DNA from 2 places in the Pseudomonas sp. FG13 genome. Region 2 is predicted to be linked to the other one. Evidence: riboswitches for the same ligand, from Rfam matches in the RefSeq annotation. Region 2 holds a riboswitch; the other holds the start of a gene.
The links. Region 2 has a riboswitch for cobalamin ahead of cobW (cobalamin biosynthesis protein CobW). Riboswitches for the same ligand answer to the same signal wherever they lie in the genome.
Positions count from the first base shown of each region.

Region 1: it holds a riboswitch for cobalamin, as region 2 does, so the genes downstream of both, cobO (cob(I)yrinic acid a,c-diamide adenosyltransferase) here and cobW (cobalamin biosynthesis protein CobW) in region 2, are expected to answer to the same signal.

Region 1 covers NZ_JBMDKO010000019.1:19,365-26,938, reverse strand. The annotation lists gene ACODTO_RS16515 (AI-2E family transporter) at 1-359, shown strand, start outside; gene hda (DnaA regulatory inactivator Hda) at 517-1,221, shown strand; gene ACODTO_RS16505 (C40 family peptidase) at 1,434-2,060, shown strand; gene ACODTO_RS16500 (C40 family peptidase) at 2,226-2,759, shown strand; gene ACODTO_RS16495 (class I SAM-dependent methyltransferase) at 2,775-3,437, shown strand; gene ACODTO_RS16490 (PQQ-dependent sugar dehydrogenase) at 3,621-4,931, opposite strand; gene ACODTO_RS16485 (hypothetical protein) at 4,998-5,582, opposite strand; cobalamin riboswitch at 5,743-5,942, shown strand; gene cobO (cob(I)yrinic acid a,c-diamide adenosyltransferase) at 6,024-6,650, shown strand; gene ACODTO_RS16475 (cobyrinic acid a,c-diamide synthase CobB) at 6,647-7,574, shown strand, end outside.
Region 2 covers NZ_JBMDKO010000001.1:51,306-58,879, forward strand. The annotation lists gene ACODTO_RS00235 (CbtA family protein) at 1-690, opposite strand, end outside; gene ACODTO_RS00240 (CbtB domain-containing protein) at 702-890, opposite strand; cobalamin riboswitch at 997-1,220, opposite strand; cobalamin riboswitch at 1,414-1,628, shown strand; gene cobW (cobalamin biosynthesis protein CobW) at 1,727-2,791, shown strand; gene cobN (cobaltochelatase subunit CobN) at 2,795-6,556, shown strand; gene ACODTO_RS00255 (magnesium chelatase ATPase subunit I) at 6,761-7,574, shown strand, end outside.

The sequences.
Region 1 (7,574 bases), on a different contig from region 2:
CCGGGTTGGCCGCCATCGTTCCGTACATGGGGTTCGTGATCGGCATTGGCGCGGCATTGATCGCCGGGTTGTTCCAGTTTGGCGGCGATCTCTACCCCATGGTGGGCATCGTGGCGGTGTTCATGGTGGGCCAGGCTCTGGAAGGCATGTTGCTGACGCCGTTGCTGGTGGGGGATCGCATTGGCTTGCATCCAGTGGCGGTGATCTTCGCGATCCTGGCGGGCGGCGAGTTGTTCGGCTTCACCGGGATCCTGCTGGCGCTGCCGGTGGCAGCCGTCATCATGGTGCTGGTGCGGCACATGCATGATTTGTACAAGGATTCGGACATCTACAGCGGCGCCGAAGACCCCGAGCTGTAGGGTGAATGTCAGGAAAACCGTCGCTCCCTGGCGTTGTCGCTGCAAACCTTTGATTTTGCTCGTGGTCCGGCGCATTGTGCGGTCCGCGCCACGGGTATAGACTTTGCCAACTTTACACAGAGGCCACTCACGGTTCCTTTGGAGCTGTCCAGCCAGCATGAAACCGATTCAGCTGCCCCTAGGTGTGCGTCTGCGTGATGACGCCACCTTTATCAACTACTACCCAGGCGCCAATGCCGCTGCACTCGGCTATGTCGAGCGGCTTTGCGAAGCCGACGCTGGCTGGACCGAGAGTCTGATCTATCTGTGGGGCAAGGACGGGGTAGGGCGCACGCACCTGTTGCAGGCCGCTTGCCTGCGGTTCGAGCAGTTGGGCGAGCCGGCGGTGTACCTGCCGCTGGCCGAGTTGCTGGATCGCGGCGTGGAAATCCTCGACAACCTTGAACAGTACGAACTGGTCTGCCTGGACGATCTCCAGGCCGTTGCCGGCAAGGCTGATTGGGAAGAGGCGCTGTTCCATCTGTTCAACCGGCTGCGGGACAGCGGTCGGCGCTTGCTGATCGCTGCCTCGACGTCGCCACGGGAGCTGCCGGTGAAACTGGCTGATCTCAAGTCCCGTCTCACTCTGGCGCTGATTTTCCAGATGCGTCCGCTGTCCGATGAAGACAAGCTCCGTGCCCTGCAGCTGCGTGCTTCCCGCCGTGGCCTGCATCTGACCGACGAAGTCGGGCATTTCATCCTCACCCGTGGCACCCGCAGCATGAGTGCGCTGTTCGAATTGCTCGAACGCCTCGACCAGGCTTCCCTTCAGGCCCAGCGCAAGCTGACTATTCCTTTTTTGAAAGAAACCTTGGGCTGGTAGAACCGTTGCCAGTAGTGGCTCCTGGCCTTGTACGGACACGGCGAAACCCGCGGTCCTGCTGGGCGGCAGGCCACATGACTTTCAAAATGGGCTTAAGCGCTTAGATGTAAACGTAAAACCGAGAAGTCACATTTGCATCGATTGAATTTGCAAATGAAGTCGATAGAAGGCATAGTCTCGCCATCTTTACTACTTCAGCCACGGTCGTGCCCATGCTAAATCGCTTCGCACCCCTCGTGCCTCTCGCACTCGTTACCCTGTTGTTCGGTTGCGCTGCCCACTCCCCAGTGTCCCAGCAAGTACAACAACCACAGGTTCAGAACACCGTTACCGCCCAGTCTTCCTCCGTCTCCTTCCAGGAAGAAATGGCCAACGACAAAGAGCTGGCAGCCTTCGCCGGCAACAAGCCTTACCAGCTTCCGGTGCTGGCCGACAGCATCCTGGAACGCGGCATGTCGTTGATCGGCACCCGTTACCGTTTTGGTGGCACCTCTGAAGCCGGCTTCGATTGCAGCGGTTTCATCGGCTACCTGTTCCGCGAAGAGGCCGGCATGAGCCTGCCACGCTCCACGCGGGAAATGATCAACGTGAACGCCCCCCTGGTGGCACGTAATCAACTGGAACCCGGTGACCTGCTGTTCTTCAGCACCAGCGGTCGTCGCGGACGCGTCAGCCACGCCGGTATCTACCTGGGCGACAACCAGTTCATCCATTCCAGCAGCCGCCGTAGCGGTGGTGTGCGGATCGACAGCCTGGGTGACACCTACTGGAACAAGACTTTCATCGAAGCCAAGCGCGCCCTCGCCATGGCTCCGACCGTGGTCACCGCTCGCAAGTAAGCGCACAGTTTGTAAGGCAAACTTAAAGTCTTACTTGAAGTTTGCCTCATAGCCGCTAGAATCCTTGATCATTGATTGATGGCAATCCGCCTGCGTACTCCGCAGGCGGATTTGTTTTCATGTCCACGGCAGAAAAGCCGCATCCAGATCAGGATTGTTCTGCATATGTCGACGTCGGCCCGCCTCGCTCTTATCTGCCTTGCCGCACTGCTCAGCGCGTGCGCAAGCCGTACGCCACCACCCGCGCCTGTTCGGGCTCCAGTGGTCTTTGCTCCCTCGCAGCCCCTGCCTCCGGCTGCCGAAGATGTGCTCTTCCGGGCGTTGGGCCTGGTTGGGACGCCCTACCGCTGGGGCGGCAATACGCCGGATTCGGGTTTCGATTGCAGCGGCCTGATCGGTTACGTCTACCGTGATGCCGCCGGTATTTCCCTGCCACGTTCGACCCGCGAGATGATCGGCATGCGCGCCCCGGATGTCGGCAAGGACGCGCTGCAGAGTGGTGACCTGATTTTCTTCGCCACCAACGGTGGCTCCCAGGTCAGCCATGCGGGGATCTACGTCGGTGAGGGGCGCTTCGTTCATGCGCCGGCCACCGGTGGTACGGTCAAGCTCGACAGCTTGTCCAAGGCCTATTGGCAGAAAGCCTATCTGAGCGCCAAGCGGGTGCTGCAACCGGAGCACCTGGCGCGTTATCCCTGATTCGCGGAGGTTGTCATGACCGCTCGCACCCTCAATCTCGATGATGCCCTTTACCAGTATCTGCTGGACGTTTCCCTGCGGGAGACGCCCTTGCAGCGACGTTTGCGGGACGAAACCCAGGCGCTGCCCATGGCGCGCTGGCAGATAGCGCCCGAGCAGGGTCAATTCCTGGCATTGCTGGTGAAGCTCACCGGCGCCCGACGCTTGCTGGAAGTCGGTACGTTCACCGGCTACAGCGCGTTGTGCCTGGCCTCCGCCTTGCCGCAGGATGGTTCGTTGATCTGTTGCGATATTCCCGGCGACTACAACGCCGTGGCGCTGCGATATTGGCGCGAAGCCGGGCTGGCTGAGCGGATCGAGCTGCGCCTGGCGCCGGCCCTGGAAACCCTCGACGACCTTGAGCGCCAAGGGCAGGGCGGCACGTTCGACCTGATCTTTATCGATGCCGACAAGGCCAACTACCCGGCTTACCTGGAGCGTGCGCTACGGTTGCTGCGCAGAGGTGGGCTGGTGATGTTCGATAACACGCTGTGGAGCGGACGGGTGCTGGAAGCCCAGCCCCAGAGCGAGGACACCCGCGCCATCCAGGCCCTGAACCGCGCCTTGAAGGATGACCGACGGGTGGATCTGTCGCTGTTGCCGTTGGGGGATGGCTTGACCTTGTGTCGCAAGCTTTAAGCGCAGTTCCTGATTGGAATGACATTTGTGGCGAGGGGATTTATCCCCGTTGGGCTGCGCAGCAGCCCTAAAACCAGACCATTCGGTGTATCAGGCAGATTGAGTTGACTGCTTTGGGGCTGCTGCGCAGCCCAGCGGGGATAAATCCCCTCGCCACAAAGTTCTCTGCAGGCCATTGGCAGCTTATTTACCCGACACCCGCCACACCTTGTTTCCCACGTCATCGGCCACCAGCAAGCCGCCTTGCTTGTCGATCACCACGCCCACCGGCCGGCCCTGGGCTTTTTCATCTGCATTCAGGAACCCGGTCAGCACATCCACGGGTTTTCCCGCCGGTTTGCCGCCGTTGAACGGTACGAATATCACTTTGTAGCCGCTGTGGGGCTTACGATTCCAGGAACCATGCTGGCCAATGAATGCGCCTTCGGTGAAGGGCGCAGGCAGGGCGCTGCCTTCGGCGAAAGTCAGGCCCAATGAGGCCGTGTGTGGGCCGACCGCGTAATCCGGGGCGATGGCCTTCGCCACCAGCGCCGGGTTCTGTGGCTCGACCCGCACGTCAACATGCTGTCCGTAATAGCTGTAGGGCCACCCATAGAAGGCGCCGTCCTTGACCGAGGTGATGTAGTCCGGCACCAGGTCGCTGCCGATCTCATCCCGCTCGTTCACCGCTGTCCACAAGGCACCATTGCGCGGTTCCCAGGCCAGGCCGTTAGGGTTGCGCAGGCCCGAAGCGAAAATGCGGTGATTGCCGGTGGCGCGGTCCACTTCCCAGATCGCCGCGCGGCCTTCCTCCGCCTCCATGCCATTTTCCGCGACGTTGCTGTTCGAACCGGTGGTGACGTAGAGCTTGCTGCCGTCACGGCTGGCGATCACGTTCTTGGTCCAGTGATGATTGATGGTGCCGGCCGGCAAGTCGACGACCTTGGTCGGCTGAGCCTTGATTTGTGTGTCGCCTTCCTTGTAGGGGAAGCGGATCAGTCGATCGGTGTCGGCCACGTACAGGTCATTGCCCACCAACGCCATGCCGAATGGCGAGTTGAGGTTTTCCAGGAAGACCGTGCGGGTTTCGGCGATGCCATCATGGTTGGCGTCGCGCAACAACGTAATGCGATTGGGGCTGGGGACGCCGGCGCCGGCGCGGCCCATGACTTTTTTCATCACCCAGCCACGGATGCCCTTGGCGTCGTCGGGCTTGGGCGGGGCGTTGGTTTCCGCCACCAGCACGTCGCCATTGGGCAGCACGTAGAGCCAGCGCGGATGGTCCAGTCCCTCAGCGAACGCCCCTACTTGCAGGCCTTCGGCCGCGGTTGGCTTGGCGCCCTGGGGCCAGCCGACGGCTTCGGCGATGTTGACGGTGGGGACCAGGGTCTTGTTCGGTTCGGGCAGTTTTGGCGATGGGCCAGTGCCGTCGGAGACTTGCAGTGTGGAAGACTCGCCACAAGCGACAAGCCCTGCGGCGAGGGCGACGATCAGGAGGTGCGGTGGCTTGAGCATGCTGGCTTCCCTATGAATGCATGTGGTTATTCATAGAGAAGCATATACCGGCGATGGTTCAACCGGTCAGCCGTGGGCCTGCTTGAACAGCACGGCGATGCCCGGATGGTAATGACCGGCCTCGTTGCGCAACTTGCGATAGTTGTAAGGAAAGTACCAGGCCACGGCGCAGGTGTTTTCCTTTTGCAGGTCTTCGATCATGTCCTGGAGTTCTTCGGGCGTAGTGCTTTGCTGGGCTTTTTGCGGGGCGACGAACAGGCAGCCCAGCTTCAGGTCAGTGGCGTAGCTGATGCGCTTGGCATCGCTGGTGACATCCAGCAGGGGTTGGGTCAGGTTGAGGCTCTTGACCTTAGGCCAGCGTTGGGTGGCCTGGATGAACGCGCGGTCCTCGGCCCCGGCAATGAACAGGTCGGCACTGACGTTGCGTTCGCCTTCTTCATTCTGTTTGCGGGTTGCGGTGTGTTGCAGCGTGACCATCTCGGCCATCCAGGCGGCGGCCGAGAGCAGGCCGAGGTTGGCTTTTTCATCGAACCAGTAAGGCGTGTCGTTATCGCCGCGCACGGCGTTGTAGCGATCGATACAGTCAAACCAGCGTTCCAGCACCGGGCGCAGAAATTCCAGCCTTGGATTGCTGATGATCATGCCTTGCATGTTTTTTGCCCTCTTGTTTTTGTGATATCGGGTCGTAATGCCTATTTGATATCACTTGCCGCAGCGTGACACAAGATTGGCGTCACTTTATTGATCCAGGCCCATGATCAGTGCTGGGCTCGTGGCGGCTTTAATTGACGCTCCATCCCCAACCCTCTAACCTTCGCGACTTGTTTCAGGTGCTCTGTGGCCCGGGTCGACAGAGTGAAACAGGGAAACCGGTGAGAACCCGGCGCTGCCCCCGCAACGGTAAATGAGTCAAAGCTGCCAGCAAGCCACTGTGTCTCGACATGGGAAGGCGCGCAGCCCGGCATCACGCCGCTCATGAGCCCGGAGACCGGCCTGATTCATCCAACGGCATCACGGTGGGCGATGCCAGGCTTGTTGCCGTCTTTTCCTGTGCCCGCCTGCCGTTACCCAGTCCCCAACGGAGGCTTCCCCATGACCGGCTCCCCCAATACAGATGCGTCCGACCGCGACGAGCGTCACCTGGCGCGCATGCTGCGCAAAAAAGCCGTGATCGACGAGCGTATCGCCAATGCCCCGAACGAATGCGGCTTGCTGCTGGTGCTGACCGGCAACGGCAAGGGCAAGAGCAGTTCGGCCTTCGGCATGCTGGCCCGGGCCATGGGGCATGGGATGCAATGTGGCGTGGTGCAGTTCATCAAGGGCCGCAACAGCACTGGTGAGGAGTTGTTCTTCCGGCGCTTCCCGGAGCAGGTGCGCTTTCATGTCATGGGCGAAGGGTTTACCTGGGAAACCCAGGATCGACAGCGCGACATCGCAGCCGCCGAAGCGGCCTGGGCGGTGTCGCGTCAGTTGCTGAGCGATCCGTCCATTGGCCTGGTGGTGCTCGACGAACTGAACATTGCCCTCAAGCATGGTTACCTCGATCTCGATCAGGTCCTGAGCGATCTGCAGGCGCGTCCTCCCATGCAGCATGTCGTGGTGACCGGTCGCGGCGCCAAGCCGGAAATGATCGAGCTGGCGGACACCGTCACCGAAATGGGCATGATCAAGCACGCCTTCCAGGCCGGCATCAAGGCACAGAAAGGCGTCGAACTGTGAGTGACGCTTCGTTTCCGGACCGCCAATGCCCGGCGGTGCTGATTGCCGCCCCGGCGTCGGGGCAGGGCAAGACCACCGTCACCGCCGCCCTGGCCCGGTTGCATCGCAACCAGGGGCGCAAGGTGCGCGTATTCAAATGCGGCCCCGATTTCCTCGACCCGATGATCCTGGAGCGTGCCAGTGGCGCGCCGGTCTATCAATTGGACATGTGGATGGTCGGCGAGCAGGAAAGTCGACGGTTGTTGTGGGAAGCTGCCGCCGAAGCGGACCTGATCCTGATCGAAGGGGTGATGGGGTTGTTCGACGGCACGCCGTCCAGCGCCGACCTGGCGCGGCATTTCGGTGTGCCGGTGCTGGCGGTGATCGACGGCACGGCCATGGCCCAGACCTTTGGCGCCCTGGCCCTCGGGCTGGCGCGCTATCAGCCGGACCTGCCCTTCGCCGGCGTGCTGGCCAACCGTGTCGGCACCTTGCGTCATGCACAATTGCTTGAAGGCAGTCTCACCGAAGGCCTGCGCTGGTACGGCGCGTTGTCCCGGGAAACCGGGATCGAACTGCCGAGTCGTCACCTCGGGCTGGTCCAGGCCAGCGAGCTGAACGACCTGGACCTGCGCCTCGACGCCGCAGCCGAGGCCCTGGCCGGCAGTTGCGAAGTGACGCTTCCGCCGGCGGTGACGTTCGCCGCTCCCGAGGTGAGTGCCGCCCAGCCGTGGCTCGACGGGGTCCGCATCGCTGTGGCCAGGGACGAAGCGTTTGCCTTCACTTATGGGGCGAGCCTCGATCTGCTGCGGGCCATGGGCGCGCAGTTGCGCTTTTTTTCACCGATCCATGACCGCGAGCTGCCCGAGGCGGACAGCCTGTACCTGCCTGGCGGTTATCCCGAACTGCATCACCTTGCCCTGGCGCAGAATGCGCCGATGCTGG
Region 2 (7,574 bases):
TTGACCGTCACGGCGGAACAGCCAGGCGCTGATCAGGCCGAGGGCCAGCCAGAACGCGACGTTGGTCAATTGCGAGGCGATCTTGAATTGGCTTTCAAGGGCTTCGGGCGCCAGCATCGAGTGGACCTCCGGCTGCGGTGCGCCGATGACATGGGGCACCAGTAAAGTCGCCACGCCCAGCAGTTTGAGCAGCCAATGCCTGCCGAACGCGATCAGGGCGATGCCCACGGCCGTGGACGCCGCGGTGCCGATCCACCACATTTGCCGTTGAGCCAGGTCGGCCGCGGCAGTGCCGGGCAGTTCCGGCGGCAGGCCAAGGGTTGGCGCGAGGACGAAGGTGGCATAACCGGCCAGGCCCCAGAGCAGACCTTGGGAGGTGCGGGTAGGTGTACGCAAGGTGTACAGGCCCGCCAGCATCAGGGCGAAACCCACCGCGACCACCAGGTTGCCGCCAGTGGTGGACAGCACGCGCTGCCAGCCATCTTCGGGTTCCCAGGCTTCGGCATCGTGGGTGTGAGCGGCGCCGTCGGCATGCTGATGGGCCTCCACAGGGGCTTCGGCCGCCGGGGCTTTTTCATAGGTCTCGGCCTGCAGGATCAGCGGCGAAACCCATAGGCTTTGCAGGAGGGTCAGCAGTAGGGCGGCCAGCAAACCACTGAACCCAGCGGTTTGCGCGATACGCTTGATCATGTCGGCAGGTCTCAATGGCACGGGAAGGCGGCGCTGTGGCGGGTGTCGTGGGCCGCGTTGTGCACCGCCTCGATGTGGGAGAAACCGGCGAAATAGACCAGGCCTGCTCCCAGGATCGAGGCGAGGATCGCCGCGCTCAGGCGCTGGCTCAGGGTCGTGGTGCTGCTGGTAGTGCGGGCGGTGGTGCTGATGGTCGACATGGCGCTTCCCTCTGTTCTTGTCTTGGCCAGTGGGTAAATCGAGCGCAATGAAACCCCGGGCCAAAGCCCGCCAGGATTCGAACAGCGCCCGCCCACCGCGGGTTTGTTGATATTTGAATTGCGGGCCGGTCTCCGGGCTCACGAGGGGCAGGGCCCTTGGCCTTGCCTGCAAGCGTCACCTTCCCATGCCATGGGGCACAGTGGATCTGACGCTTCGCTCGCTTACCGTTGCGGGGGCAGCACCGGACTGACGTGGCCTTGAAGTAAAGCACACGATTCACCGGTTTCCCGTTTCACCCTGTGAAGGGCACCCGTAACAAATGGTCTGTGTAGCGACACAGACCCTGCACAGGAGAGCATGGGTGGGGGTGGGGCGTCAATGAAACCGAGTTGTGGCCATCGCGAGCAGGCTCGCTCCCACAGGGAAATGCGCTTCCAATGTGGGAGCGAGCCTGCTCGCGATGGGGCCCGCTCATGCACCCGCGAACTTATCCGCAGACATTGACCCGCCCGCACACCCTGCGTAGCCTTGCGCCTTCGAGGTTCTTCGGTTTGCGCCGAAGCTAAGAAGGGAACGCGGTCCAAGCCGCGGCTGCCCCCGCAACTGTGAACGGTGACGTTCCTGCCAGGCCACTGTGCATGCAGCACGGGAAGGCGCAGGAATTGCCAGGGCTTTCTATGAAAAGCCGGGATCGGCCCGCCGTCAGCCAGGAGACCTGCCTCGAGACAGATTCTCACTACAACCGGGCGGGGTGATCCGGTGGCGAAATCTTCCGCGCACGCCTGTGCCTGCGGTTGTCGTCCCGTTTGCCCGCCACCTTGCCAAAGGGCATCCGATGAAAACACTGGCCAAACTTCCCGTCACTATCGTTACCGGTTTCCTCGGCTCGGGTAAGACCACGCTGCTGCGACACATGCTCGACAATGCCCAGGGCCGGCGTATCGCGGTCATCGTCAACGAGTTCGGCGAGCTGGGCATCGACGGTGAGATCCTCAAGCAGTGCTCCATCGGTTGCACCGAAGAAGAAGCCAGCGGCCGAGTCTATGAACTGGCCAACGGTTGCTTGTGCTGCACCGTGCAGGAGGAGTTCTTCCCGGTGATGCGCGAGCTGGTGGCCCGGCGCGCCGACCTCGACCATATCCTCATCGAAACGTCCGGCCTGGCCTTGCCCAAGCCGTTGGTCCAGGCCTTCCAGTGGCCGGAAATCCGCAGTGCCTGCACCGTCGATGCGGTGATCACCGTGGTCGACAGCCCAGCCGTGGCCGCTGGCACCTTCGCCGCCTTCCCCGATCAGGTCGATGCCCAGCGCAAGCTCGATCCGAACCTGGACCACGAGTCGCCGTTGCATGAACTGTTCGCCGATCAGTTGGCGAGCGCCGACCTGGTGATCCTCAACAAGGCCGACCTGATCAGCCCGGAAGACCTGGCGAAAGTCCGTCTTGAAGTGGCCGAAGAACTGCCACCGGCGGTCAAGGTCATCGAAGCCAGCAACGGTCGCCTGCCGCTGGAAGTGCTGATCGGCCTGGGTGCCGGTTCCGAAGAGCACATCGATAGCCGCCATAGTCATCACGATCACCATCATGACGGCGACGAGGATGATCACGATCATGACGCCTTCGACTCCATTTCCATCGAACTGCCCCAGGCGGACGAAAGCTTGCTCCTGGACGCGCTGACCCAGTTGGTGGTCCAGCACGGCGTGCTGCGGGTCAAGGGTTTCGCGGCGATCCCGAACAAGCCGATGCGCTTGCTGATCCAAGGCGTCGGCACGCGTTTCGACAAGCATTTCGACCGCCAGTGGGGGGCCGACGAAGCCCGGGTGACGCGTCTGGTGTTGATCGGCCAGGCGCTGGATGCCGGGCTGCTTGAAGCGCAGTTGCGCGCCGCCCTCAGCGTCTAAGCCATGCACCTGCTCAGGACCCAGCCTGGCGGCTTCGTCTCGGATGACAACATCGCCGACCTGGGGCAAACCCCCGCCGAGCTGGTGATCCTGTGCAGCGGCGATTCCAGCCTGGCGCTGTTGGCCGAAGCGGCGCGCCAGTTGCCGGACGACTACCCGCAGTTTCGCCTCGCCAACCCGATGCAGGTGCAGAACCACGCCTCGGTGGACCTTTACGTCGAGGACGTGCTGCGTCACGCCAAGGTCATCCTGTTGTCGCTGCACGGCGGTATCGGCTACTGGCGCTACGGCATCGAGCGCTTGATGGAACTGGCCGGACGCGGGGTGACGTTGATCCTGGTACCGGGGGACGACCGTCCGGACCCGGAACTCAGCGACTTGAGCAACGTGCCCGCTGCTGACCGCGACCGGCTCTGGCAGTTTTTGCGCCAGGGTGGGTTGGGCAATGCCCTGGACCTGTTTCACAACCTCGGTAGTCAATGGTTCGGGCGCGATTACGCTTGGGCTGAACCGCAGACCCTGCCGCGCACGGCCATCTACCATCCGCAGAAAACCGGTGCCAGCCTCGACGACTGGCAAGCTGACTGGCAGGCCGATCAACCCGTGGCGGCGGTGCTGTTCTATCGTTCCCATCTGCAAGCGGCGAACACGGCGTTCATCGATGTGTTCTGCCAGCGGTTGCAAGTGGCCGGGCTCAATCCGTTACCGATAGCGGTGGCGAGCCTCAAGGAGCCTGGTTGCCTGGCGCAGGTCGAAGACTGGCTGGACGAGGTGGCGGCCGGAGTGATCCTCAACACCACCGGGTTCGCCCAGTCGAGTCCGGAGACGCCGTACTTGCGGCCGTTTCGTCGCAACATTCCGGTGATCCAGGCGATCTGCGCCCAAGACAATGAACCCGGTTGGCGGGCTAGCGAGCAGGGCCTCGGCCCGCGGGACCTGGCGATGCACATTGCCTTGCCGGAACTGGACGGGCGGATCATCAGCCGCCCCATCAGCTTCAAGGACATGGCCTGGCGCAGCGAGCGCAGTCAGAGCGATGTGGTCTGCTACCGGGCCGTGCCCGAGCGCATGGATTTCGTTGCGCAACTGGCCCGGCGCTGGACCGAACTGGCGCGCCTGCCCAATGGGCAGAAGCGCGTGGCGTTGATCCTCGCCAACTACCCGACCCGGGACGGACGCATCGGCAACGGCGTCGGCCTGGATACCCCGGCGGCGGCGTTGAACATCCTGCGGGCCATGCAGGACGAGGGCTATCCGCTGCCCGCCGAACTGCCTGCCAGTGGCACCGCGCTGATCCAGCAGTTGCTGGGCGGGGTCAGCAACGACCTGGACAGTCTCGACCTGCGGCCGTGTCATCAGAGCCTGGCGCTGGAGGCTTACCAGGCCATGTTCGACACGCTGCCCGAGGCCAATCGCCAGGCGGTGCTGGAGCGCTGGGGTGCGCCCGAGACGGACCCGATGTTCCGCGCCGGTCGCCTGATGATCGCTGGCCTGCGCCTGGGCCTGACGTTTGTCGGCATCCAACCGGCCCGGGGGTATCAGGTCGATCCGAGTGCGGTCTACCACGACCCGGACCTGGTGCCGCCCCATGGCTACCTGGCGTTCTATTTCTGGTTGCGCCATACCTATGGTGCCCATGGCGTGATTCACGTCGGCAAGCACGGCAACCTCGAATGGCTGCCGGGCAAAGGCGTCGGGTTGTCGGAAAGCTGCTGGCCGGACGCGCTGCTGGGACCGCTGCCGAATATCTATCCGTTCATCGTCAACGACCCAGGCGAGGGGGCCCAGGCCAAGCGGCGTACCCAGGCGGTGATCATCGATCACCTGATGCCGCCGCTGACCCGCGCCGAAACCTACGGGCCGCTGCGTAACCTCGAGTTGCTGGCCGACGAGTATTACGAAGCGCAATTGCTCGACCCGCGCCGTGCCCGGGAACTGCAGCGGGACATCCTGAACCTGGTGCGCGAAACCCATATCGATCGCGAGCTGCAATTGGACGCCGACGCGGACGCGGCGATCTGGCTGCCGCGCCTGGACACCTACCTGTGCGATCTGAAGGAGTCACAGATCCGTGATGGTCTGCACATCTTTGGCGAGTCGCCCAGCGGACGGTTGCGTATCGACACCTTGCTGGCGTTGCTGCGCATTCCCCGGGGCGATGGCAAAGGCGCGCAGTCGAGCCTGTTGCGGGCACTGTCGAAGGCGTTCGGGCTGGGCTTCGATCCGTTGGATTGCGCCTTGGCCGACCCGTGGGCTGGCGACTGTCCCGAGGCGTTGCGGCAGGTCAGCGATGAGCCCTGGCGCACCGCCGGCGATACCCGCGAGCGCCTGGAGCTGTTTGCGGCAAGCTTGATCGAGCAGGCCTTGGAAGGCAGGGTCGAGCAATTGGAAGCGCCGGGTTGGCAGGACGTGAGCAGCATCATCGAGAGTCTGCGGTCCGTCGTGGCCCCGCGCCTGGATGCCTGTGGCCCGGCGGAAATGCGCGGCCTGCTCGATGCCTTGAGCGGACGCTTCGTGCCGGCGGGCCCCAGCGGTGCGCCGAGTCGTGGGCGCCTGGACGTGTTGCCCACCGGACGCAACTTCTTCTCGGTGGACGTACGCAACCTGCCCACCACCACGGCGTGGCGCATCGGTTTCCAGTCGGCGAATCTGATTCTGGAGCGGCACTTGCAGGATCACGGCGATCACCTGCGCCAGCTCGGCCTGTCGGTGTGGGGCACCGCCACCATGCGCACCGGCGGCGATGACATCGCCCAGGCCATGGCGCTGATGGGTGTACGCCCGGTGTGGGCTACGGGCAGCCAACGGGTGGATGATTTCGAGATCCTGCCGCTGAGCCTGCTGGATCGGCCCCGGGTCGATGTGACGCTGCGGGTATCGGGGTTCTTCCGGGACGCCTTTGCCAACCTGATCCGGCTGTTCGATGCGGCGGTGCAGGCCGTTGCCGCCCTCGATGAGCCGGAAGACATGAACCCCTTGGCGGCCAAGGTGCGGAGCGAGCGGGAGGCCTTGTTGGCGTCGGGCCTCGAGCCGGACGCGGCTGCCCGGCAGGCTGGCTGGCGGATCTTCGGCGCCAAGCCCGGTGCTTATGGCGCGGGGGTGCAGGGCGCCATCGACGGTCGTCTGTGGCAGCGCCGCGAGGACTTGGCCGAGGTGTACCTGAACTGGGGCGGCTACGCCTACGGTGGCGCAGATGAAGGCACTGCTGCGCGGGATCAGTTTTCCCGGCGCTTGAGCCAGGTGCAGGCGGTGCTGCAGAACCAGGACAATCGCGAGCATGACCTGCTCGATTCCAACGATTACTACCAGTTCCAGGGCGGCATGCTGGCGGCGGTGGAAACCCTCGGTGGAACCGCCGCGGCCAGCTACCACGGCGATCACAGCCAACCGGACTTGCCTCGGATCCGCACCCTCAAGGAAGAGCTCAACCGGGTCATCCGTTCCCGGGCGGCCAATCCGAAGTGGATCGACGGGGTCAAGCGTCACGGTTACAAGGGCGCGTTCGAACTGGCGGCGACGGTGGACAACCTGTTCGCTTTCGACGCCACGACGCAACTGATCGACGATCACCAGTACGCCTTGCTGGCCGATGCCTACCTGCTCGACCCGGACACCCGGGACTTCGTCCGCCAACACAACCCCGATGCCTTGCGGGACATGACCGAGCGCATGCTTGAGGCGCAGCAGCGGGGAATGTGGCAGGCGCCGGGGGCGTATCGCGAGGCGCTGGAGAATCTGTTGCTCGATATTGAAGAAGATGGTTGATGTGTACCATCAGCCGGCCATGTGCAGAACCTGTGGCGAGGTCGTCTGTGGGAGCAAGGCTTGCCCGCGATACAGACGGTGCGCTCCTTCAGAAATCGAGGCGTCTTGTCGCGAGCAAGCTTTGCTCCCACAGTGCGGGGATAAATCCCCTTGGCACAGAGCTGTGTTCACACTGAACTTACCGACCACTCCCGAGAACTGACGATGACCGACACCCCCCATTTCCCGCTCTCCGCCGTGGTCGGCGCCGATGACCTGAAACTGGCGCTGTGCCTGGCCGCCATCGATCCGAAAATCGGCGGCGTGTTGATCGAAGGCCCCCGGGGCATGGCCAAGTCGACCCTGGCCAGGGGCCTCGCGGACCTGCTGGCCAGCGGGCAGTTCGTCACCTTGCCCCTGGGCACCACCGAGGAGCGCCTGGTGGGCACCCTCGATCTGGACGCTGCCCTGGGAGAAGGGCGCGCGCAGTTCTCTCCCGGTGTGCTGGCCAAGGCCGACGGTGGCGTGTTGTACGTCGATGAAGTGAACCTGCTGCCGGATCACCTGGTGGACCTGCTGCTGGATGTCGCTGCCAGCGGTACCAACCTGATCGAGCGCGACGGCATCTCCCATCGGCATCCGGCGCGGTTCGTGCTGATCGGCACCATGAACCCGGAAGAAGGCGAGTTGCGCCCGCAACTGCTCGACCGGTTTGGCCTGAACGTGGCCCTCGACGGTCACACCGTACCGGCCGAGCGTGGACAGATCATTCGGCGACGGCTGGATTACGACAGCGATCCCGTGGCGTTTTGCGCGCAATGGGCATCGGCCCAGGGCCAACTGCGCGAGCGCTGCCAGAACGCTCGCGAGCGCTTGTCACAGATTCCCCTGGACGATCAGGCCTTGGCGCAGATCACCGAGCGCTGCTTTGCCGCCGGCGTCGATGGCTTGCGCGCGGACCTGGTCTGGTTGCGGGCCGCACGGGCCCATGCGGCCTGGCGCGGGGCGCCGGTTATCGCCGCCGAAGACATCGATGCGG